3 regions of the Pseudomonas sp. S3_C06 genome follow, and region 1 is predicted to be linked to each of the others. Evidence: predicted binding sites of a transcription regulator. Region 1 holds the regulator's gene; each other region holds the start of a gene.

Region 1 (7,874 bases):
CTACGACGCTCTTGAGCCGCATATCGATGCACAGACCATGGAGATTCACTACACCAAGCATCACCAGACTTACATCAACAACCTCAACGCCGCTGTAGAAGGCACTGAGTACGCTGAATGGCCGGTAGAAAAACTCGTCGCCAGTGTTCAGCAACTGCCGGAAAAACTCCGTGCGGCGGTGATCAATCAGGGCGGCGGTCACGCCAATCACTCGCTGTTCTGGGAAGTGATGGTGCCGAGCGGTGGCGGCAAGCCGGATGGTGCGTTGGCCAAGGCCATCGATGAGCAACTGGGTGGCCTCGACAGCTTCAAGGAAGCCTTCACCAAAGCCGCACTGACCCGATTCGGCAGCGGCTGGGCCTGGCTCAGCGTGACCCCGGAGAAAAAACTGATCGTGGAGAGCAGCGGCAACCAGGACAGCCCGTTGATGAATGGCAACACGCCGATCCTCGGTCTCGACGTCTGGGAGCACGCCTACTACTTGCGCTATCAGAACCGCCGCCCCGAATACATCAATGCGTTCTACAACGTAATCAATTGGCCTGAAGTGGCTGCGCGCTATCAGGCCGCACTGGTTTAAGTCTTCTATAAAAAAAATCCAAGGCTGACTATGGGCACTGAAACACTGGCGATCGGAAGTGGGCGTATGTTTCGTTACGCAGTGGGATCGCTGTTGCTGTTGGCGGGCATGACCTTGCTGGTCGCCCACGGGCTGGAATGGCTGAACCTCGAACCGAGGCTGTTGCGGGCGTTGCAGGGTGGTGCGATCTGCGCCCTGGGCACGGCACTTGGCGCTGTGCCGGTGCTGGTGATTCGGCGTATGCCGCAGGCGCTCAGCGATACGTTGCTGGGGTTTGGCGCCGGCGTGATGCTAGCGGCGACGGCGTTTTCGCTGATCGTACCGGGAATTGCCGCCGCCGAAAGCCTGGGTCTGACTCCGTGGGGTGCCAGCGGCCTGATCTGCTTCGGCATCATGCTCGGCGCTTTCGGGCTGTATCTGGTCGATCGCAAAGTTTCCGGCGCCTCACCGGAAATGCTCGTCGGCACGGTCGAACATCCGGTCATTCCGCCGCGGATCTGGTTGTTCGTGTTTGCCATCATTGCCCATAACATCCCTGAAGGTATGGCCGTCGGCGTGTCTGCCGGTGGCGGCATGCCGGATGCGGACAGTCTGGCCATGGGCATCGCTTTACAGGATGTGCCGGAAGGTCTGGTGATTGCATTGGTCTTGGCCGGGGCAGGGATGTCGCGGGTCAAAGCATTTTTAATCGGAGCGGCGTCAGGTCTGGTCGAGCCGGTGTTTGCGCTGCTGTGTGCCTGGCTGGTCGGTCTGGCGCAGGTATTGTTGCCGATAGGTCTGGCACTGGCGGCGGGGGCGATGTTGCTGGTGGTGACCCACGAGGTCATCCCGGAATCACGACGCCATGGTCATGAAAAACTGGCCAGTCTTGGCTTGTTGATCGGGTTTTGTCTGATGATGGTGATGGATACGGCGTTGGGTTGAAGTAGATCAACAGATCGCAGCCTTCGGCAGCTCTTACGGGGAAGATTTGTGCGTCGCGGGCTGCGATTTTTTGCCTCAGGTTTTCAACCACCTTCGCCGAAGTAGTCGTTGATCAGATCAACCAATGCCTGCAAGGCTTCATCAGCCTGTTCACCCTCGGTACTCAGTTGGATGACCGTACCCTTGCCGGCAGCTAGCATCATCATGGCCATGATGCTTTTTCCGTCGACCATGGATTCGGGAGTGCGCCCGACTCTGATAGTACAATTCTTGAACTCGCCAGCAACCCCGACAAACTTGGCCGATGCGCGGGCATGCAGGCCCAGCTTGTTGATGATTTCGATTTCCAGAGCAGGCATCGCGGTGTGAATCCTTTAAGTGAGGTCGCGGTGGCGAACCTGGACGTTCTTCAGGGTTTTCTGCAGGGCCTGACCCAGACGTTCGGTCAGGTAGACGGAGCGGTGATGCCCGCCGGTGCAGCCAATGGCAATGGTGACGTAGGCACGGTTGCTGGCGGCGAAGCGCGGCAGCCACTTGTGCAGGTAGGTGAAGATGTCCTGAAACATTTCTTCGACCTCCGGCTGTGCCGCCAGGTATTCAGCCACCGGCGCATCGAGACCCGATTGCGCACGCAGTTCCGGCTTCCAGTACGGATTGGGCAGGCAGCGCACATCGAACACCAGATCCGCATCCACCGGCATGCCGCGCTTGAAGCCGAAGGACTCGACCAGAAATGCGGTGCCCGGCTCTGGCTGATTCAGCAGACGCAGCTTGATGGAGTCGCGCAACTGGTACAGGTTGAGGTTGGTGGTGTTGATTTTCAGGTCGGCGAGGTCGGCGATCGGGCCGAGCAGGGCGGTTTCATCCTGGATCGCTTCGGCCAGCGAGCGATTGGCGTTGCTCAGTGGATGGCGTCGGCGGGTCTCGGAGAAACGCTTGAGCAGGGTTTCTTCGTCGGCGTCCAGATACAGGACATCGCACTGGATGTGCTTGGCCCGGACATCTTCAAGCAACTCGGGAAAGCGCGTCAGATGGCTCGGCAAGTTACGCGCATCGATCGACACGGCCACCAGCGGTTGCGCCAGCTCAGTGTGAATCAGCGCGCGTTCGGCCAGTTCCGGCAACAAGCCTGCGGGCAGGTTGTCGATGCAGTAATAGCCGTTGTCCTCAAGGACATCCAGAGCCGTACTTTTACCCGAGCCGGAACGGCCGCTGACGATGATCAAACGCATGATTAATGCCCGTTCTGCTCGCTCAGGACGACCTGATACAAGGCTTCGCTACTCGGTGCGCTACGCAGCTGTTCGCGCACTTCCTTACGATCCAGCATGCTGGCGATCTGACGTAGCAACTCCAGATGCGCATCGGTGGCGGCTTCCGGGACCAGCAAAACAAACAGCAGGTCAACCGGAGCGCCGTCAATGGCGTCGAAATCGATCGGAGCGTCAAGGTGCATCAGCGCGCTGATCGGCGCTTGGCAACCCTTGAGGCGGCAATGGGGGATGGCGATGCCGTTACCAAAACCGGTGGAACCGAGTTTTTCACGGGCAATCAACGCCTCGAAGACATCCTGCATGGCCAGATCCGGCACTTCGCGGGCGATCAGGTTGGCAATTTGTTCGAGGGCTTTCTTTTTACTGCCGCCCGGCACGTTCACGAGGGAACGGCCGGGGGTCAGGATACTTTCAAGTCGGATCATGGAATGGGGGGTTATCGACCTGTCGCGCCCTGGAGGAGGCTTTGGGTCTTTTCCTTATGCTTTTTGAGTTGGCGATCCAGCTTGTCGGTCAGTAGGTCAATGGCGGCATACATGTCGTCATGCTCGGCATTGGCAACCACTTCTCCGCCGGGAATATGCAAGGTGGCTTCGATTTTCTGCTTCAGCTTTTCGACGCACATCGTGACTTGCACGTTGGTGATCTTGTCGAAATGGCGCTCTAATCGGTCGAGTTTTTCGTTGATGTAGGTGCGCAGAGGTTCGGTCACTTCCAGTTGGTGTCCACTGATGTTGACTTGCATACAGCTTCTCCTTCGTTGCCAGTGCATAAAGCGGCAGGCTGGATAGCCTGCCACTGGAACGCTGTAACGTGGCTTACATCAACCGCTTGCGTTCGCTCGAAGGCGCGATCCCGAGGGATTCGCGGTACTTGGCGACGGTGCGGCGAGCCACCTGAATGCCTTGTGCCTCCAGTAAACCAGCGATCTTGCTGTCACTCAACGGCTTTTTCTGATTTTCCGCAGCAACCAGTTTTTTGATGATCGCGCGGATCGCCGTGGACGAGCATTCGCCGCCTTCGGAGGTGCTGACGTGGCTGGAGAAAAAGTATTTCAGCTCATAAATACCGCGCGGGGTATGCATGAATTTCTGCGTGGTCACCCGTGAAATCGTCGATTCGTGCATGCCGACCGCTTCGGCGATGTCATGCAGGACCAATGGCTTCATCGCTTCGTCGCCGTACTCCAGAAAACCGCGCTGATGCTCGACGATCTGGGTGGCAACTTTCATCAGGGTTTCGTTGCGGCTCTGCAGGCTCTTGATGAACCAGCGGGCTTCCTGCAACTGATTGCGCATGAAGGTGTTGTCGGCGCTGGTGTCGGCGCGGCGGACGAAACCAGCGTACTGGGCGTTGACGCGCAGCCGTGGCACCGATTCCTGATTGAGTTCGACCAGCCAGCGTTCGTTGTCCTTGCGCACGATCACGTCGGGCACGACGTATTCGGCTTCGGTTGATTCGATCTGTGAACCCGGGCGCGGATTAAGGCTTTGCACCAGCTCGATGACCTGACGCAGTTCGTCTTCCTTGAGCTTCATGCGCCGCATCAACTGGCTGTAGTCGCGGCTGCCAAGCAGGTCGATGTAATCGCTGACCAGACGTTTCGCTTCAGCCAGCCAAGGTGTCTTGGCCGACAACTGGCGCAATTGCAGCAGCAGGCATTCGCCGAGATTGCGCGCGCCGATGCCGGCCGGTTCGAACTGCTGGATGCGGTGCAGGACGGCTTCGATTTCGTCCAGTTCGATGTCCAGTTCCGGGTCGAACGCCTCAAGGATCTCTTCGAGGGTTTCGTCCAGGTAGCCCTGATTGTTGATGCAATCGATCAGGGTCACGGCGATCAGGCGATCGGTGTCGGACATCGGCGCAAGGTTCAGTTGCCACAGCAGGTGGCTTTGCAGGCTCTCGCCGGCGGACGTGCGTGTGGTGAAATCCCACTCGTCATCGTCGCTGCTGGGCAGGCTGCTGGCGCTGGTCTGGTAGACGTCTTCCCAGGCCGTGTCGACCGGAAGCTCGTTGGGGATGCGCTCGTTCCATTCGCCGTCCTCGAGGTTGTCGACCGTCGGGGCGGTTTCCTGATAGGACGGTTCCTGGATCTCGGTGTTGGGCTTCTGTTCGGCGTTGTCAGCCATGGGGTCGGAATTATCGAAGTCTTCGCCTTCTTCCTGGCGTTCGAGCATCGGATTGGATTCCAGCGCCTCCTGGATTTCCTGTTGCAGATCCAGGGTCGACAATTGGAGCAGGCGGATGGCCTGTTGCAGCTGCGGTGTCATCGTCAGCTGCTGGCCCATTCTCAAGACTAGCGATGGTTTCATGGCAGGGGCTTAACACCTTATTCGCCGGCGCTATGCGCCATCCACTACAGGGCGCCGAGGCGCCAAACTTAAGCAAATTATATGCCTGAAACTGAAGTGTTTGCCTAGAGCGCTGTAACAATTAAAGCGGATTAAATCCTGCTTGAATCGATACAGCGCCCCGGCGGCGCACCGGGCACTGTTGCGCTTACAGGCGGAACTCGTGGCCCAGATACACTTCCTTGACCAGATCGTTGGCCAGGATGGTTTCTGCATCGCCTTCAGCGATCAGTTGACCATCGTTGACGATGTAAGCGGTTTCGCAGATATCCAGCGTTTCACGGACGTTGTGGTCGGTGATCAGCACACCGATACCCTTGGCCTTGAGGTGGTGGATGATCTGCTTGATGTCGCCGACCGAAATCGGGTCGACACCGGCGAACGGTTCGTCGAGCAGGATGAATTTCGGTGCGGTCGCCAGTGCGCGAGCGATTTCCACCCGGCGGCGTTCACCACCGGAAAGGCTCATGCCGAGGTTGTCGCGGATGTGGCTGATGTGGAATTCCTGCAGCAGGCTTTCCAGCTCCTTGCGACGGCCGGCCTTGTCGAGTTCCTGGCGGGTCTCGAGGATGGCCATGATGTTATCGGCCACCGACAGTTTGCGGAAGATCGACGCTTCTTGCGGCAGATAGCCGATACCGGCCTTGGCGCGACCGTGCATTGGCTGATGGCTGACGTCCAGATCGTCGATCAGTACGCGGCCCTGATCGGCCTGTACCAGGCCGACGATCATGTAGAAGCACGTGGTCTTGCCGGCACCGTTCGGGCCGAGCAGGCCGACGATCTGGCCGCTGTCGATCGACAGGCTGACGTCACGCACGACCTGGCGGCTTTTATAGGCCTTGGCCAGGTGCTGAGCTTTCAGAGTTGCCATTACTGGGTTTTCTCGTCGGTTTTCTTCTTCGGCTGGATCACCATGTCGATGCGCGGACGCGCCTCGGTGACCTTGCTGCCGGTAGCGCGACCGGCGCTGGCCAGTTTCTTCACGGTGTCGTAGACGATTTTCTCGCCCTGAGTGACGTTGCCGTCTTTGTCGACGACCTTGGCCTTGTCGATCAGCACGACGCGGTTTTGCTGGGCGTGGTATTGAATCGTCACGCCGTAGCCTTGAACCGGTTTGGTGTCGCCCTGGGTTTGCAGCTGCTCGAAGTAAGCCAGGTTGCCCACGGAGGTCACTACGTCGATATCGCCATTCGGCGCGCGAGTCATGGTGACCGTGTTGCCTTTAACGATCATCGAGCCCTGGGTGATGATCACATCACCTTTATAGGTAGCGATGCCGTTCTTGTCATCCAGTTGGGCGTCGTCGGCCTGAATGCGGATAGGTTGCTGCTGATCGTTCGGCAGAGCCCAGGCGCTCACGCTTCCCAGTGCTGCGCCCAGACTGAGCAAAATAGGGAGGGTTTTAACGAGCCTCATACTGTCCTCTTACGTTCGATAGCAGGTGTATCCTGCTTTCCTTCAGGTACGCTTTCATTCCAACGCCAGTCGATACACCGCCAGCGCCGTCGATTCTAACGGGTTGCTCGGTCTGCGCATATTCCTGCTGCGGGAACACGGTCATGCGCGTGGAAGTGATCAGGATGTCACGCTTCTTTTCGTCGGTGCGCGCAACGCGTACCGAATCGATCAGCTCGACTTCGGTGCCGCCTGAGTTCACTTCACCGCGCTCACTGGTCACGTGCCACGGGAAGTCCGTTCCGCGGTACATGTTCAGATCGGGTTTGGTCACCAGCGTGACGTCGGTTGCCTTTACGTGCTCGGCCTTTTCCGACGTCATTTCATACTGCACCTTGCCATCCGGCAGGTATTGCAGGGTGTGCGTGTTGGTCGCATACCAGTCGATAGGCGTTTCCACCGAGGTGACCGGTGGTTTGTCGAGAAAGCGTTCCGGGCTGATATTCCAGTAGCCGACCGCGGCGAAAATCGCAGCGATGCAGCCGAACAGCAGGAAGTTACGAAATTTTTTGCTGAACATGGTTTGGCTCACAGGTACGCGGCGTTGGCCGCATCGAGGCGGCCCTGGGCGCGCAGGATCAATTCGCAGAATTCGCGGGCGGCGCCTTCACCACCGCGAGCGCGGGTCACGCCATGGGCGTGTTCGCGGACGAAGTCGGCGGCGTTGGCCACGGCCATGCCTAAACCTACGCGACGAATCACCGGCAGATCGGGCAGGTCGTCACCGAGATAGGCAACCTCTTCATAGCTTAGGCCCAGTTGCTCGAGAAGACCGTCGAGAACGACCAATTTGTCTTCGCGCCCCTGAAACAGGTGGGGGATGCCGAGGTTTTTCGCGCGACGCTCGACCACCGGGGTCTTGCGACCGCTGATGATAGCGGTCTGCACGCCGGCGTTCATCAGCATCTTGATGCCCTGGCCATCGAGGGTATTGAAGGTCTTGAACTCACTGCCGTCTTCGAGGAAGTACAGGCGCCCGTCGGTGAGAACGCCGTCGACGTCGAAAACCGCCAGTTTGATCGCTTTGCCGCGTTGCAGCAGATCGTTACTCATTACATGACTCCTGCGCGCAGCAGATCGGAGAGGTTGAAGGCGCCGACCGGGCGATCTTCCTCGTCTACGACTACCAATGCGTTGATTCGGTGGTCTTCCATGATTTTCAGGGCCTCGGCGGCCAGCATTTCCGGCCGGGCAGTCTTGCCGTGAGCGGTCATTACCTGATCGATGGTGGCGCTGCGAATGTCGATGCTGCGATCCAGCGTGCGGCGCAGATCGCCGTCCGTGAAG
Region 2 (7,874 bases), 1.0 Mb from region 1:
GACGCGCCGGCCATGCCGAGGAACAGGCCGAGTATCAGCGCCTGTTCATAACTGTGGATGCCGATTTTCCAGGCGCCGAACAATGCGCAGATCACGATGACCTGGCCGATCAGACCGGCGGTTTTCGGCGACAACCGATCGGCGAGCATGCCCATCACAAAACGCAGCACCGCACCGGCGAGGATCGGCGTGGCGACAACGAGGCCGCGTTGCTGCGTGGTTAGCTGCAGGTCGGCGGCAATCTGCACCGCCAACGGGCCGAGCAGGTACCAGACCATAAAGCTCAGGTCGAAATAGAGGAAGGCCGCGAACAGGGTCGGGGTGTGGCCGGATTTCCAGAAGCTTGAATTCATCGCGCACCTCAGCTGAAAAGAGTCTCGAAAGGAGTCATGCAACAGCAGGTGGGGCGCCGCCACGGCCGCACCACCGGCCCCGAGCTGTGGGGCCAAAACGCAAAAACGCCGCTACCTGATTCGCCGAAGGGGCGAACGGGGTGAGCGACGTCTTTGTCGTGGGTGGGGCAACCGCCGTTGGTTACCTGTGCGTTTTACATAGCGAGATTTGTGCCAACAGCCGGAAAATCAAAAGCCCCTCACCCTAACCCTCTCCCGGAGGGAGAGGGGACTGACCGAGGTGTCTTGCGCCAAACATCGACCTGAAAGACCTAGTCGATTATGGATTCACAGCAGAAATTGCAAGTCGGCGTACATCGCGAGCATCCCCCAATCAGTCCCCTCTCCCTTTGGGAGAGGGCTAGGGTGAGGGGGCTCTTAAGAGGACACCTCAACCCAGCAACTCACTCATGGCAATAATCTGCTCCGCCACCTGAATCAGCTTCTGCTGCCGGCTCATCGCTTGGCGCCGCATCAAGGTGTAAGCCTCTTCCTCATTGCAGTCCTTCATCTTCATCAGCAACCCTTTGGCCAGCTCAATACGCTTGCGCTCAGCCAATTGCAGGTCTCGCGCCTGCAACTGCGCGCGCAAGGCCTGATCACTCTCGAATCGTGCCATCGCCACATCAAGAATCGGCTGCAAACGCTGGGCGTGAATGCCTTCGACGATGTAGGCACTGACCCCGGACTTGATCGCCTGACGCATCACTCCGGGGTCATGCTCGTCGGTAAACATCACAATCGGCCGAGGCTGGTCGCGGCTGACCAGCACGACTTGCTCCATGACATCGCGGCTCGGTGACTCGGTATCGATCAGGATTACGTCCGGGCGCACCGTTTCGACGCGCGCGGGCAGGTCGATGGTCAGGCCGGACTCATCAATCACCTCGAAACCGGCTTCGGTCAATGCGGCTTTCAGGCGCCCGACTTTTTTCGCTGTGTCGTTGATCAACAGAATGCGCAACATGTTCGCGGTCTCCTGTCAGCGGCGGGCGAGAAGAGGGGCGTCGTCGTTCAACGCGTGCAGCTTGAAGCTGCGCGCGTAAGCGGCCGGGTCGCTGCCGTCCCAGATTTTGCCGTCGAGCAACTGGCTGCTGCGCATGTCGGTGCCCCACGCGGCAACACCGAGCTCAGTAGCGGCGTCGCGATACAGATCGAGTTGCTGAACCTGACGGGCGACAGCGAGGTAATCCGGGTCTTCACGCAGCAAGCCCCAGCGGCGGAACTGGGTCATGAACCACATACCGTCCGACAGATAAGGCAGATTCACTTCGCCATTGCCGTGAAAGCGCAGCGCGTGCGGATCCTGCCAGCGATTGCCGAGGCCATCGGCATAATCGCCGAGAAAACGCGGTTCGATGCACGAAAGCGGAGCGTCCAGATATTCCGGCGCGCTGAGCAACTGCGCGGTGCTGCGACGGTTTTCCGGGCTTTCCTCAATGAAACGGCTGGCCTCAAGAATCGCCATCACCAACGCCCGCGCGGTGTTCGGGTATTGCTCGACAAAATCGCGGGTGCAACCAAGGACTTTTTCCGGGTGATCGGGCCAGATGGTCTGACTGGTGGCCAGGGTAAAACCCAGATTCTGCTGCACCGCGCTAGCAGCCCAAGGCTCGCCGACGCAAAAGCCGTCGATGCGCCCGGCTTGCAGATGCGCAACCATTTGCGGCGGCGGCACCACCACACTGTCGACATCCTGCAACGGATGAATGCCCTGACTCGCCAGCCAGTAATACAGCCACATCGCATGAGTGCCAGTGGGAAAGGTCTGGGCGAAGGTGAGTTTTGCGCGGCTTTGGTGCACGTGCCGATCCAGCGCTTCAGGACTGCTCACGCCGAGGTTCTGCAGGCCGTGCGACAGGTTGAGGCTTTGGCCGTTCTGGTTCAGCCCCATCAGCACCGCCATGTCAGTCGGGGCGACACCGCCGATGCCCAAGTGAACGGCGTAGATCAGACCATACAGACTGTGGGCGGCATCCAGTTCGCCGCTGACCAGATTGTCGCGCAGATTCGCCCAAGAGGCCTGGCGCTTCAGGTTCAGCGTTAGTCCATAAGGCTGGGCAAAGCCCTGTGTAGCAGCAACGACAACCGATGCGCAGTCGCTCAACGCCATGAAACCGAGGTTGATTGCACTTTTTTCCGGGGCATCGCTGCCGTTGACCCAGGCCAGTGGCCCTACCGAAGGTTCATTCATACACCGCCACCTCGAAAAAAAGCGCCGCCGCGGACTTTGCGCAGGCAAAACCCGGGACGACGCCATTGTCCTTGCCCGCGTGCCGTCATTGGCCTGCGCGCTGATAGTCAAGGAGGGTGCAAGGCATATGCCAGTGCCAGTGATTTGCGCGTGCGCCTCGCGCCGCAGGTCGATGCCCGGCTATAATCGCCGCCTCTTTTCGCCGCCCGAGTCATCGCCGCCCATGTACACCCTGGCCCGTCAGCTGTTGTTCAAACTTTCCCCGGAAACCTCCCACGATCTGTCGCTGGATCTGATCGGCGCGGGTGGGCGTTTGGGTCTCAACGGCTTGCTGTGCAAGGCGCCGGCGAAGAAGCCGGTGACGGTCATGGGCCTGGAGTTCCCGAACCCGGTGGGGCTGGCGGCCGGTCTGGACAAGAACGGCGCGGCCATCGATGGCTTCGCGCAACTGGGTTTCGGTTTTGTCGAAATCGGCACCGTGACCCCGCGCCCGCAGCCGGGCAACCCGAAACCACGGATATTCCGCTTGCCGGAAGCCGAGGCGATCATCAACCGCATGGGTTTCAACAACCTCGGTGTCGATAACCTGCTGGCGCGTGTGGCCGCAGCGAAATACAAAGGCGTGCTGGGCATCAACATCGGCAAGAACTTCGATACGCCGGTTGAACGCGCGGTCGACGACTACCTGATCTGCCTGGACAAGGTCTACGCCCACGCCAGCTATGTGACGGTCAACGTCAGTTCGCCGAACACCCCGGGCCTGCGCAGCCTGCAGTTCGGTGATTCGCTCAAGCAGTTGCTCGCCGATCTGGCCACGCGCCGTGCTGAACTGGCGTTGCGTCATGGCAAGCATGTGCCGTTGGCGATCAAGATCGCGCCGGACATGACCGATGAAGAAACCGCGCAGGTTGCCCAAGCGCTGATCGAAACCGGTATGGACGCGGTGATCGCGACCAACACCACCCTGAGCCGTGTTGGCGTTGAAGGCATGGAGCATGGCGACGAGGCGGGCGGTTTGTCGGGTGCGCCGGTTCGTGAGAAGAGTACGAACACCGTGAAGGTGCTGGCCGGTGAGTTGGCTGGGCGGTTGCCGATCATTGCGGCGGGCGGGATTACTGAAGGCAAGCATGCGGCCGAGAAGATTCTCGCCGGTGCGAGCCTGGTGCAGATCTACTCCGGCTTCATCTATAAAGGCCCGGCGCTGATTCGTGAATCGGTAGACGCGATCGCCGCCCTGCGCTGATCCAATTGTGGGAGCGAGCCTGCTCGCGAAGGTGCCAGTTCAGTCAATATTTCTGTGACCGACACGCCGCTTTCGCGAGCAGGCTCGCTCCCACAGGTTTCGTGTTCCAGCACAAAAAATGAGTTTTCCGGCATAAAAAAGGGCTCCTCGAAGGAGCCCCTGGGCCGGAGCCCGCCGTCCGGGAAGGACGTGCATGGTAAGTCGTTACAAATTCAGATTGTCGTGTCGGAATTAATGCCCTGTGTCAGCCGACGGCGTGAAGTTCGTTGAGTCTGTGGATTCCCGCAGTGCCGGTCATACCGTCCCAGTTGTCGCCGCGTCCTTCTCGCCAGCCGTTAATCCAGGCTTGGCGTACCGACGGTAGAGTAAATGGGCAAAGCTCACGGGATTTGCCACCAACGCCATATTGATATCCGCGCAAAAATGCTCTTTCCAACGGATCACGCTTAAGTCTTCTCATAGGGTGTTTCCCTCACTTGTTGACTGTTTTGTGTCGCGTTGACCTCAACTGAGGTCTGGCAGAAGAAACCTGCCATGGTGCGGCTCGCTGCCGGCGTGGCGAGCCAAGGTGTTGACGCCGTTGCGACGTCAACCTGTGTTCATTTCTAACCAATGAGTCACAGCGATGGAATGACCGTTTTGTCATAAGGACGTAACGAAAAGAGTGCTATAGCGATAAGTAACCGCTTATTTATTGAACGTTTATTGAGCAAACCCCGGTATGATCGGCCCCGCGCTGGATGATGGGGTTAATTCTTTAGTGAGAATGACCCACGTTTGCGCTGGGGTATAAAGCGACGAAGGGTCGCTTTAAGACTTTTTGTTGCATCACCTTTTTTATCTGTCCCGGCATCTAAGCTCTTTTAACCCGAGCAGCGGGGATGGAACGGCACACCTTCGTGCCACGCGGGCGCTCTTTTAGAAAAGCGCCTGATTGAAAACCGGATCGGCAATGCGTTGCCGATTCACTAGCCAAAGGCTCTGGAAATACCATGTCCGACCGTTTCGAACTCTTCCTCACTTGCCCTAAAGGCCTTGAAGGCCTGCTCATCGAGGAAGCCGTCGGGCTTGGCCTTGAAGAAGCGCGCGAGCACACCTCCGCCGTGCGTGGCATGGCGACCATGGAAACCGCTTATCGCCTGTGCCTCTGGTCGCGTCTGGCCAACCGCGTATTGCTGGTGCTCAAGCGTTTCCCGATGAAAGACGCTGAAGACCTCTACCACGGTGTGCTCGACATCGAGTGGCAGGATCACATGCTCAGCGACGGCACCCTGGCCGTCGAATTCAGCGGCCACGGCTCAGGCATCGACAACACCCACTTCGGTGCCCTGAAAGTCAAAGACGCCATCGTCGACAAACTGCGCACCCCGCAGGGCGACCGTCCGTCGATCGACAAGCTCAACCCGGATCTGCGCATTCACCTGCGTCTGGATCGCGGCGAAGCGATCCTCTCCCTCGACCTGTCCGGCCACAGCCTGCACCAGCGCGGCTATCGCTTGCAGCAAGGGGCGGCACCGCTGAAGGAAAACCTCGCGGCAGCCATCCTGATCCGTTCCGGCTGGCCGCGCATTGCTGCCGAAGGCGGCGCGCTGGCTGACCCGATGTGCGGCGTCGGTACGTTCCTCGTCGAAGCCGGCATGATTGCCGCCGACATGGCGCCGAACCTGCGCCGTGAGCAGTGGGGCTTTACCGCGTGGCTCGGTCACGTGCCGGCACTGTGGAAAAAACTCCACGAAGAAGCCGTCGAACGTGCCGCTGCCGGTCTGGCCAAGCCACCGTTGTGGATTCGTGGCTACGAAGCTGATCCGCGTCTGATTCAGCCGGGTCGCAATAACGTTGAGCGTGCGGGCCTGAGCGAGTGGATCAAGATCTACCAGGGCGAAGTCGCGACCTTCGAGCCGCGTCCTGATCAGAACCAGAAAGGTCTGGTGATCTGCAACCCGCCGTACGGCGAGCGTCTCGGTGACGAGGCCAGCCTGCTGTATCTCTACCAGAACCTCGGCGAGCGTCTGCGTCAGGCCTGCCTGAATTGGGAAGCGGCGGTGTTCACCGGCGCCCCGGATCTGGGCAAGCGCATGGGCATTCGCAGCCACAAGCAGTATTCGTTCTGGAACGGCGCGCTGCCGTGCAAGCTGCTGTTGATCAAAGTGCTGCCGGATCAGTTCGTCACCGGCGAGCGTCGCACCCCGGAACAGCGTCAGGCCGAGCGCGAGCAAGCGGCTTACGACCAGACTCCGGACGAGCCGCAAGAGCGCAAGTTCAACAAGAACGGCAACCCGATCAAACCGACGCCAGCCCCGGTTCCGGTGATCGAGCAGCCGCGCTTGAGCGAAGGCGGGCAGATGTTTGCCAACCGCCTGCAAAAGAACCTCAAGGCCATGGGCAAGTGGGTCAAGCGCGAAGGTATTGATTGCTACCGCGTCTACGATGCCGACATGCCAGAGTACGCGATGGCCATCGACCTGTACCACGATTGGGTGCACGTTCAGGAATACGCCGCGCCAAAATCGATCGACCCGGAAAAAGCCTCGGCACGCATGTTCGATGCACTGGCAGCGATCCCGCAGGCACTGAACGTCGACAAGAGCCGCGTGGTGGTCAAACGCCGCGAGCGCCAGAGCGGCACCAAGCAGTACGAGCGTCAGGCTGCGCAAGGCAAGTTCAATGAAGTCAGCGAGGGCGGCGTGAAGTTGCTGGTCAACCTCACCGACTACCTCGACACCGGTCTGTTCCTCGACCACCGCCCAATGCGCATGCGCATCCAGAAAGAGGCCGCCGGCAAGCGCTTCCTCAATCTGTTCTGCTACACCGCGACCGCCAGCGTGCACGCGGCCAAGGGCGGCGCGCGCAGCACCACCAGCGTCGACCTGTCGAAGACTTATCTCGACTGGGCACGTCGCAACCTGTCGCTGAACGGCTATTCGGACAAGAACCGTCTGGAGCAGGGCGATGTGATGGCGTGGCTGGAAAGCAGCCGTGACGAGTACGACCTGATCTTTATCGATCCGCCGACCTTCTCCAACTCCAAGCGCATGGAAGGCATCTTCGACGTGCAACGTGATCAGGTGCAGTTGATTGACCTGGCCATGGCCCGTCTGGCGCCGGGTGGTGTGCTGTATTTTTCCAACAACTTCCGCAAGTTCCAGTTGGAAGAAAACCTCGCCGAGCGTTACGCGGTCGAGGAAATCAGCGCGCAGACCATCGATCCGGATTTCGCCCGCAACACCAAGATCCACCGCGCCTGGAAAATCACGGCTCGTTGACGCTTTGCGCAATTGGATCCACAGAGCCTTGATTTTTAAAGGCTCCGTGGATCTGCCCGCGCTAGCTAAATTAGTGGCTAATAGCTATAACTCACACACGGTCAATGGGGTTTTCCCGTAAATGCTGGCGTAGTGAGTTGTCTTTATGTCGTTGCACCCCGTGCGCCCAAAGATTCTGGGTTTCATCAGCGAAGACGTCTCGGCCTGGCTGGTCGCGCTGCTGGTATTGCTCGCCGGTGGGATTCTCACGGGGCTGCTCGCCTGGGCCACCCTCAATCAGTTTCAGCAACAATCCCGTCAGCGTTTTCAACTGTTGGCCAACGAACGTTACAGCCGCATCGAAGAACGCTTTCAGGATCAGGAGCAACGCCTCGACGGTCTGCGCCGCTTCTTCGCCAACTCTGAATCGGTATCCCGCACCGAATTCGACGGTTACACCCAACCCTTATTAATGCGTACCCAGGCCTATTCGTTTGCCCTCAAGGTCAGCGGTGCCGAGCGCGCGGCATTCGAGCAGCGGGTGCGTGATGAAGGTCTGAGCAACTTTACCCTCCGTGAATTGAATGCCCAGGGCGAGCTGCAACTGGCTGGCGTGCGCGATGAATACGTGCCGGTTCTCTACAGCCAGACGCAAAGCCGGCTCGGCTCACCGTTGGGTTATGACTTGCTGGCGCAACCGCTGCGGCGCGACACCCTGCAACGTGCCGATAAGCTCGGCGGGCTGGCGGTGTCGCAACCGATGCACCTGGTTAGCATTGAGCCGTCCTACGCGCGCGGCGTGT
Region 3 (7,874 bases), 970 kb from region 1:
TCAACTACGACGACACCTTCCCGATTCCGCTGGGCGAGTGGGTCGTGGTCGGCAGCCTGCCGGAAACCGTGCTGTTCCAGGCAGACACCTATGTCGACCTGTTCGCGCAGATCGTCGCCTCGTTTGGCCCGGGTGTGGATTTCAACCTCAAGCCCAAGCAATTGGCCAAGACCGAAGCCCTGACTGCACTCAACCGCATCCAGGTGCAGATGAGCAGCATGAACAAGGAAAACGGCGGCTACACGCTGATGAACTTCAGCCAGTTGCTCGACGACGAACTGCAGATGGTTTTGGTCTACGGCAACGACGTACCTCGCGTACTGGAGTTGTGCGCCGAAGTCGGCATCGCCGCCGCTCCTTCGCTGGAAGCCTTGAAGATCGCCGTTCACGTCTGAACGCAATAAAAGGGAACCCTGCGCGCGACCGTCTATCCTAAAAGTGCATGCCACTATTCTGGAGCGACACCATGGGTTCCACGTTCAACGGTCTGATTGGCCTGATCATTCTTGCCCTCGACATCTGGGCCATCATCAACGTGTTGAAAAGCGGCGCGACCACCGGGATGAAAATCGTCTGGGTGCTGCTGATCATCCTCCTGCCGGTGCTGGGCCTGATCATCTGGGCGATCGCCGGACCGCGCGGCAACGTGCGGATCTGAATCAGCTAACACCGCAATACCCCTCTAGGAGCGAGCCTGCTCGCGAACGCGGTAGATCAGTCATCGACAATGTTGGCTGACACGCCGCCTTCGCGAGCAGGCTCGCTCCCACATGGGATTGTGGTGGGCCGATGAAGTGAGGTTCGACCTGTCATCTTCGGCAACGTAGAATGCGCGCCTTTCCCGGGCAATCGTCCCCACGATTGACGCCCGCGCATTCATCGGAGCACTTCACCATGACCGTTACCAAAACCAGCGAGTACCTGGAAACCCTCTACGAAGGCTACGGCCAGCGTTTTCGCATGGAAAAACTGCTGCACGAAGTGCGCACCGAACACCAGCACCTGGTGATCTTCCAGAACCCGCGCATGGGCCGTGTCATGGCACTGGACGGCGTGATTCAGACCACCGAAGCCGACGAATTCATCTACCACGAAATGCTCACCCACGTGCCGATCCTCGCCCACGGCAGCGCCAAGCGCGTGTTGATCATCGGCGGTGGTGACGGCGGCATGCTCCGTGAAGTGACCAAACACGCCGGCGTCGAGCACATCACCATGGTCGAGATCGACGGCACCGTGGTCGACATGTGCAAAGAGTTCCTGCCGAACCATTCCAGCGGCGCCTACGACGATCCGCGTCTGAACCTGGTGATCGACGACGGCATGCGTTTCGTCGCCACCACCACGGAAAAGTTCGACGTGATCATCTCTGACTCCACTGACCCGATCGGCCCGGGCGAAGTGCTGTTCTCGGAAAACTTCTACCAGGCGTGCCACCGCTGCCTGAACGAGGGCGGCATCCTCGTGACCCAGAACGGCACGCCGTTCATGCAGATCGACGAAGTGAAAACCACGGCCGGTCGCCTGAACAGCCTGTTCCCGGACTGGCACTTTTATCAGGCTGCGGTGCCGACCTACATTGGCGGCTCGATGACCTTTGCCTGGGGCTCGACCAACCCGGCTTACCGCAAGCTGAGCCGTGAAACCCTGCAACAGCGCTTCATCGGCAGCGGCATCGTCACCCGCTACTACAACCCGGAAATCCACATCGGCGCATTCGCCTTGCCGCAGTACGTGCTGCAGGCGATCAACAAGCCAAGCAACGACTAAAAGAACACTGCAACTCCCCTGTGGGAGCGAGCTTGCTCGCGAAATCGGACTGTCAGCCAACATATTTGTTGAATGAAAAACCGCTTTCGCGAGCAAGCTCGCTCCCACATTTGCTTCCCCGTAATGTAGATGTCGTTTTATTCACGTTCGTGCGCTGTAATCCTTTTGAACCAACTTTCGGCGCACCAGTCGATTTAGGTGTAAGCCCATTTGCGGGTTTGATCGAGGAGGCACCGATGCAAAAGTGGAAAGTCACTTTCGTGGACGATCATGGTGAAATTGTCGATGAGGTGTTCGAGCGCGCGGAATGCCCCAGCGACGATGAGGCCGCTCGATTGATCAAGGCACGGCTCCTGCCCGTCGCCGCCGAACTGGATCTGAACGATCTGGAAGGGCGCACCGCCGATGCTGGCGTCAAAAGCCTGAAAACCCAGAACAGCATCGAAATCCGCAGCATCACCCCAATCTGAAAATCTTCCTTCATCCGAAGCAACCAGGCCTTGGCAGCAGCTCTATCTTGGGGCTACTCTGCAAGCGAGATCAGCGAACGGATCGCTAAGGTCTGGTCTTGTCAGCTACATGCTTGTTCCCGCGTGCAACCACGTTGCCGTCGTACTTTGGCCACAGGCCCGGGGCGGGAATACGGAAAGTCTATCCATCTATGCGAGGGGGACGATTCATGAGCACAGCCTATCAAGAAGACATCAGCAGCAATGTTCTGCGCCGCATGAAAGAAGGCGGTTTCGATTTTTCCCGATTCCATCCCATCGAGTTCTACGCGATTTTCCCGGACGAGGAGCGGGCGCGCAGGGCGGCAGGCAAATTTCGCGGTGAATCCATCAATGCCCAGGTCAGCGTGCGTGATGACGGTGCGTGGGCGCTGGAATTAAGCAAAGTGATGTACGCGACCTATGACGATATCGGCGACTTCGAGCAGGGATTCTCTGCCGTGGTTGAACCTCTGGGCGGCATTATCGAAGGCTGGGGTGTGAAACAGGAGGTGCGCAACCGCCACCGTTTGAACTGATCTCTGGTTTCATTTGTTGAACAACGGCTGACCTTCGGGTTGGCCGTTGTCATTTCCGGCGTAAGCAAACGCTGTGGCAAAACCCTGAAACAAGAAACCGAGGCAAAAAAAAGCCACCGGAGAGGGTGGCTAAAAGGGAAGACCGATAAGGAGAGGAAACCGGTCAGGGTTACAGCGGGGCGGGCTGCCGAGGCAATCCCGATCAGTTGAGCTGGGCGCTTCGTGACGTGGTAGTCGGCGAAGTTTTGCAGCGAATGCGCGGATTATCCGCAGGCAGCGCCGGGCAGTGAAATCAACTCTGACTATGCTGGTGATAGGCGATGCAGTGCGTCGCAATGAAGCGGGGGCAATCCGGTTGGGGCATTTGCCGCACAGGAATGGTGCGGTGTCTGTAGCGTGAATATCCAACCGATTGAAATCAAAGCGTTTATGCCGATGGCACGGGCCTTGCGAAGGCCTGTAGGTCCGGGTGACAAGGAGTACGGCATGATCCGCACCTATTTTGATGAGATGTACGATGCCGGCGGCCAGGTTCGCCCGCATTATCGGGAGTTCGCCCGATGGCTGGCCGACACGCCTGACGAGCTGCTGGCTCAACGGCGACGCGAGGCCGATCTGCTGTTCCATCGCGCCGGCATTACTTTCACGCTCTATGGGGATGAGCAGGGCACCGAGCGCCTGATTCCCTTCGACACCATTCCGCGCAGCATTCCCGCCAGCGAGTGGCGGATCGTCGAGCGCGGCTGCATCCAGCGGGTCAAGGCGCTGAACATGTTTCTCGCCGACCTCTATCACGAGCAGCGCATCATCAAGGCCGGGATCATTCCTGCCGAACAGGTGCTGGCCAACGAGCAATATCAGTTGGCGATGCAAGGTCTGGATCTGCACCGCGATATCTATTCGCACATCTCCGGCGTCGATCTGGTGCGCGATGGCGACGGCACCTATTACGTGCTTGAAGACAACCTGCGCACACCGAGTGGCGTCAGCTACATGCTCGAAGACCGCAAGATGATGATGCGCCTGTTCCCGGAGCTGTTCGCCGCCCAGCGCATTGCGCCAATCGATCACTACCCGAACCTGCTGCTCGACACCCTGAAGAGCTCGAGCCCGATTGACGACCCGAGTGTGGTGGTGCTGACGCCGGGTCGCTTCAACAGTGCATTCTTCGAACACGCGTTTTTGGCGCGGGAAATGGGCGTGGAGCTGGTCGAGGGCGCGGATCTGTTCGTGCGTGATGACAAGGTCTTCATGCGCACCACCGACGGCCCGAAAGCGGTGGACGTGATCTACCGCCGGCTCGACGACGCTTTCCTCGATCCTCTGGCGTTCAACCCGGACTCAATGCTCGGCGTGCCGGGGCTGCTGTCGTCCTATCGCTCCGGCAACGTAGTACTGGCCAACGCCATCGGCACCGGTGTGGCGGACGACAAATCGGTGTATCCGTTTGTCACTGACATGATCCGTTTTTATCTCGACGAAGAACCGATCCTGAAGAACGTTCCGACCTGGCAGTGCCGCAATCCGTCTGAACTTTCCCATGTGCTGGCCAATCTTCCAGATCTGGTGGTCAAGGAAACCCAAGGCTCCGGCGGGTACGGAATGCTGGTGGGTCCGGCGTCGACGACGGCCGAAATCGACGCGTTCCGCGAGCGGATCAAGGCCAAGCCCCACGCGTATATCGCGCAACCGACGCTGTCGCTGTCGACTTGTCCGACCTTTGTCGAAAACGGCATTGCGCCGCGCCATATCGACTTGCGTCCGTTTGTGCTGTCCGGTCGCGAAACCCGCGTGGTGCCCGGCGGTTTGACCCGCGTCGCGCTGCGCGAAGGCTCTCTGGTGGTGAACTCCTCCCAGGGCGGCGGAACCAAGGACACCTGGGTGGTCGAGGATTGAAGGAAGCTTGCCATGTTAAGTAGAACTGCCTCGGATCTGTATTGGATGTCGCGTTACCTGGAGCGGGCGGAAAACCTCGCCCGGATGCTCGACATCAGTTATTCGCTGTCGCTGATGCCGCAGGACGGTCGCGGCGATGGTCTGCACGAACTGGCGATGCCGCTGCTGATCACCGGCACCCTTGATGATTATCTGGAGCGTCACGGCGCGTTGCATGCCGAACGCCTGCTGCACTTTTTTGCCCTTGATGCGGCTAATCCGGCGAGCATCTACAGTTGCCTCGGCGCGGCGCGGGCCAGCGCCCATGCTGTACGTGGACGCATCACCGCAGACATGTGGGAAAACATCAACGCGACGTGGCTGGAGATTCGCGGGATCGCCGAGCAGGGTCTGAGCCGTTACGGCATGAGCCGCTTTTGCGAATGGATCAAGGAACGCTCGCACCTGTTTCGTGGCGCGTCCTACGGCACGATCATGCGCAACGATGCGTTTCGCTTTATTCGTCTCGGCACGTTTATCGAGCGCGCCGACAACACCCTGCGGTTGCTCGATGCACGTTATGAAATGGCCGGCGATCAGGCTGAAGCGGTCAGTGACGGCACGGCACACGCTTATTACCAGTGGAGTGCCTTGCTGCGCGCCTTGTCGTCATTCGAGGCCTACACCGAAATCTACCGCGATGCGCCCGGCGCCCGTCACGTCGCCGAGTTGCTGCTGTTGCGTGCCGATGTCCCTCGTTCACTGCGCGCCTGCACCGAGGAGATCGATCAGATTCTCGCGCAGTTGCCCGGCGCCAATGGCCGACCGGCCCAGCGCCTCGCGGCAGAGATGGACGCGCGCCTGCGCTACACCGGCATCAACGAAATTCTCGAGGAAGGCCTGCACGCCTGGCTGACCGAATTCATCCCGCTGGTGCGCCAGTTGGGTAACGCCATTCACAGTTCCTACCTGGAGGCTGCATGAGACTTTCCATAAGCCACGAGACCACCTATCACTACGAAGATCAGGTGCGGGCGAGCATCCAGTACCTGCGGCTGACACCCCACGACAGCGAGCGTCAGCACGTGTTGAGCTGGCAACTCGACCTGCCACGCCCGGTGCGCGCGCAACTCGATCCGTTCGGCAACATCCTGCACGTGCTGACCATGGATGAACCGCACGAAGCGATCATCATTGGTGCTCGCGGTCAGGTTGATATCGATGAGCTGCGCGAGGCCGAGCATGAGAGTCAGTCGGCGCTGCCGTTCCTGCGCTTTACCCGATTGACCGAGGCCGACGAGGCATTGCGCGCGTTCGCCGAGAGATCCTGCAAGCAGCGGCGCGATCGCACCGCGCTGATCGATCTGATGCACGGTTTGAATCAGCACATGACCTACACTCCGGGTTCCACCGAAGTCGACACCAGCGCGGCGGAAGCCTTCGCCGGGCGTGCCGGGGTTTGTCAGGATCACGCTCATGCGTTCCTGGCTTGTGCACGTAGTCTCGGGATTCCGTCGCGTTATGTGTCGGGCTACTTGTACAGCGAAGATTGCGAGCATCTGGCCAGCCATGCCTGGGCGGAGGCCTGGCTGGATGACGCCTGGTACAGCTTTGACGTGACCAATGAACTGGCGCGGCCGGAGCGGCATCTGAAACTGGCGGTGGGTCTGGATTATCTGGATGCCTGCCCGGTGCGCGGCATGCGCCGGGGCGGTGGGTGTGAGCAGATGCATGCGAAAGTGTTCGTCTCACCAACCCCAGTCATCTCCGTACAACAACAGTAACGGGCTAACACAAAACCCTTGTAGGAGTGAGCCTGCTCGCGATAGCGGTCTGACAGTTGAATTATCAGTGTCTGACACTCCGCTATCGCGAGCAGGCTCACTCCTACAAGGAAATGTGCTCAGGGCTTAACCTTGCGCCCAGCCATGTGTTTCAAATATCCCACCAACATCTGCAAATCGCCATCCGGCAACACCTCCACCGAAAACCCCGGCATCTTCGCCTGCGGCCACTGACGCAAACTCTGCGGATCACGAATGTAACGCTTGAGGAAATCCGCGCCGAAATACTCGGTCGGGTTATACGGAATGTTCAAGTCCGGCCCGAACTGCGCATCCCCCGCACCATTCAACCGGTGACAGGCCAGACAATTCTTCTGAAACAGCGCAAAGCCCAGATTGACTGGGTCATCCGCCTTCAACGCAGGATCCGGCAGCAGGGCAGGGAAGCGCTCGGCCACCGGCGCCAAGCGCTTGATGCTCGCGACTTCGAACGGCCATTGCTCCGGGCTGATATTGCCGGCCTGCGGATCGGTCCAGACCAGATAAAACGGCCCGGCGCTGTGCTTGCCCTCTGACAGCGCTGGCCACGGCTGAGCCGGATCCTCAATGGCCAGCCAGGCCCGTGCGCCTTTTGCGTTGAGCAGCGGCGCTGCGGCCAGCTCGGCCGCGAACCCGTCCAGCGCCACCGCTTGCAGGTGATCTTGCGGTTTGATCCCGGTCAGCAGCGCGGCCACAGGTACGGCGCGATAGGTCATGTCCTTTTTGTAGGACACATCGTTTTTGATGGTGAGGGTTTGCACTTGAGGATGCTTGAGCAACTCCTCGGTCTGCCAGGTGCGGCTGTTTGCGCCCAGCTGCAGATCCAACTGTGCGGCAGACAAGGGCATGCTCAGCAGCATTGCCCCGAACACAATGAGCGCTTTCAAATGATCGCCGTCCATGTCGTGAGAGTGCGCAAAGGTTGGCACAGCCACGCTGGCCCGGGTAGCGGGCCAGTCACATTTTCAGTGGCGATGAACAGCACCTGCCGCTCGATTCAGCCGATGACCTTGGTCAGATTCGGCAAAATCAACAACAGCGTCGTGGCGAAAAGAATGAGCCCTGCTTGACGAACTTTCGGTTGTTTGAACATGGCTTGACCGCCTTTATTGTTATTTCCTGATGCTTGCCTGCATATCCATGACGGCAAGCGCTGCACTTCCTGTTGAAGAACGTCGGCCTCGGCAAAACCCGACGACCCTGACGTACATGTACTACCTTAGGGCCCGCGTCACGCTTGGCTTAGATCCATTTCATATGGAGCTGTGGTGAATTGCGATTAAAAAGGCATGAGGCGTATTGCCAGCTTCTGTGCCGCCCGCTTGCTAGACAACTCGCTGACCTGAACCGGTTCACCCAGCCGCCGACGACCGTCCGTC

What was found. Region 1 encodes sigma-54, which starts transcription at its own class of promoters, with help from an activator protein. Its sites were predicted from a motif close to ANTGGCATNNANNTTGCTNT; they were not measured.
Region 2: the regulator sigma-54 is predicted to act here: its motif matches at 2,702-2,721, upstream of AB4N44_RS26580 (CmpA/NrtA family ABC transporter substrate-binding protein).
Region 3: the regulator sigma-54 is predicted to act here: its motif matches at 3,232-3,251, upstream of AB4N44_RS26290 (circularly permuted type 2 ATP-grasp protein).

The regions. Positions count from the first base shown of each region.
Region 1 covers NZ_CP162747.1:4,921,897-4,929,770, forward strand. The annotation lists gene AB4N44_RS21715 (superoxide dismutase) at 1-580, shown strand, start outside; gene AB4N44_RS21720 (ZIP family metal transporter) at 611-1,504, shown strand; gene AB4N44_RS21725 (HPr family phosphocarrier protein) at 1,588-1,863, opposite strand; gene rapZ (RNase adapter RapZ) at 1,879-2,736, opposite strand; gene ptsN (PTS IIA-like nitrogen regulatory protein PtsN) at 2,739-3,203, opposite strand; gene hpf (ribosome hibernation-promoting factor, HPF/YfiA family) at 3,215-3,523, opposite strand; gene AB4N44_RS21745 (RNA polymerase factor sigma-54) at 3,597-5,090, opposite strand; gene lptB (LPS export ABC transporter ATP-binding protein) at 5,278-6,003, opposite strand; gene lptA (lipopolysaccharide transport periplasmic protein LptA) at 6,003-6,548, opposite strand; gene lptC (LPS export ABC transporter periplasmic protein LptC) at 6,535-7,107, opposite strand; gene AB4N44_RS21765 (KdsC family phosphatase) at 7,116-7,640, opposite strand; gene AB4N44_RS21770 (KpsF/GutQ family sugar-phosphate isomerase) at 7,640-7,874, opposite strand, start outside.
Region 2 covers NZ_CP162747.1:5,962,459-5,970,332, forward strand. The annotation lists gene AB4N44_RS26570 (nitrate/nitrite transporter) at 1-353, opposite strand, end outside; gene AB4N44_RS26575 (ANTAR domain-containing response regulator) at 784-1,359, opposite strand; gene AB4N44_RS26580 (CmpA/NrtA family ABC transporter substrate-binding protein) at 1,375-2,586, opposite strand; gene AB4N44_RS26585 (quinone-dependent dihydroorotate dehydrogenase) at 2,810-3,829, shown strand; gene rmf (ribosome modulation factor) at 4,074-4,289, opposite strand; gene rlmKL (bifunctional 23S rRNA (guanine(2069)-N(7))-methyltransferase RlmK/23S rRNA (guanine(2445)-N(2))-methyltransferase RlmL) at 4,822-7,092, shown strand; gene AB4N44_RS26600 (sensor domain-containing diguanylate cyclase) at 7,238-7,874, shown strand, end outside.
Region 3 covers NZ_CP162747.1:5,893,294-5,901,167, forward strand. The annotation lists gene AB4N44_RS26265 (hypothetical protein) at 1-395, shown strand, start outside; gene AB4N44_RS26270 (PLDc N-terminal domain-containing protein) at 467-658, shown strand; gene speE (polyamine aminopropyltransferase) at 895-1,770, shown strand; gene AB4N44_RS26280 (hypothetical protein) at 2,007-2,240, shown strand; gene AB4N44_RS26285 (ribonuclease E inhibitor RraB) at 2,450-2,797, shown strand; gene AB4N44_RS26290 (circularly permuted type 2 ATP-grasp protein) at 3,284-4,693, shown strand; gene AB4N44_RS26295 (alpha-E domain-containing protein) at 4,706-5,656, shown strand; gene AB4N44_RS26300 (transglutaminase family protein) at 5,653-6,456, shown strand; gene AB4N44_RS26305 (c-type cytochrome) at 6,576-7,397, opposite strand.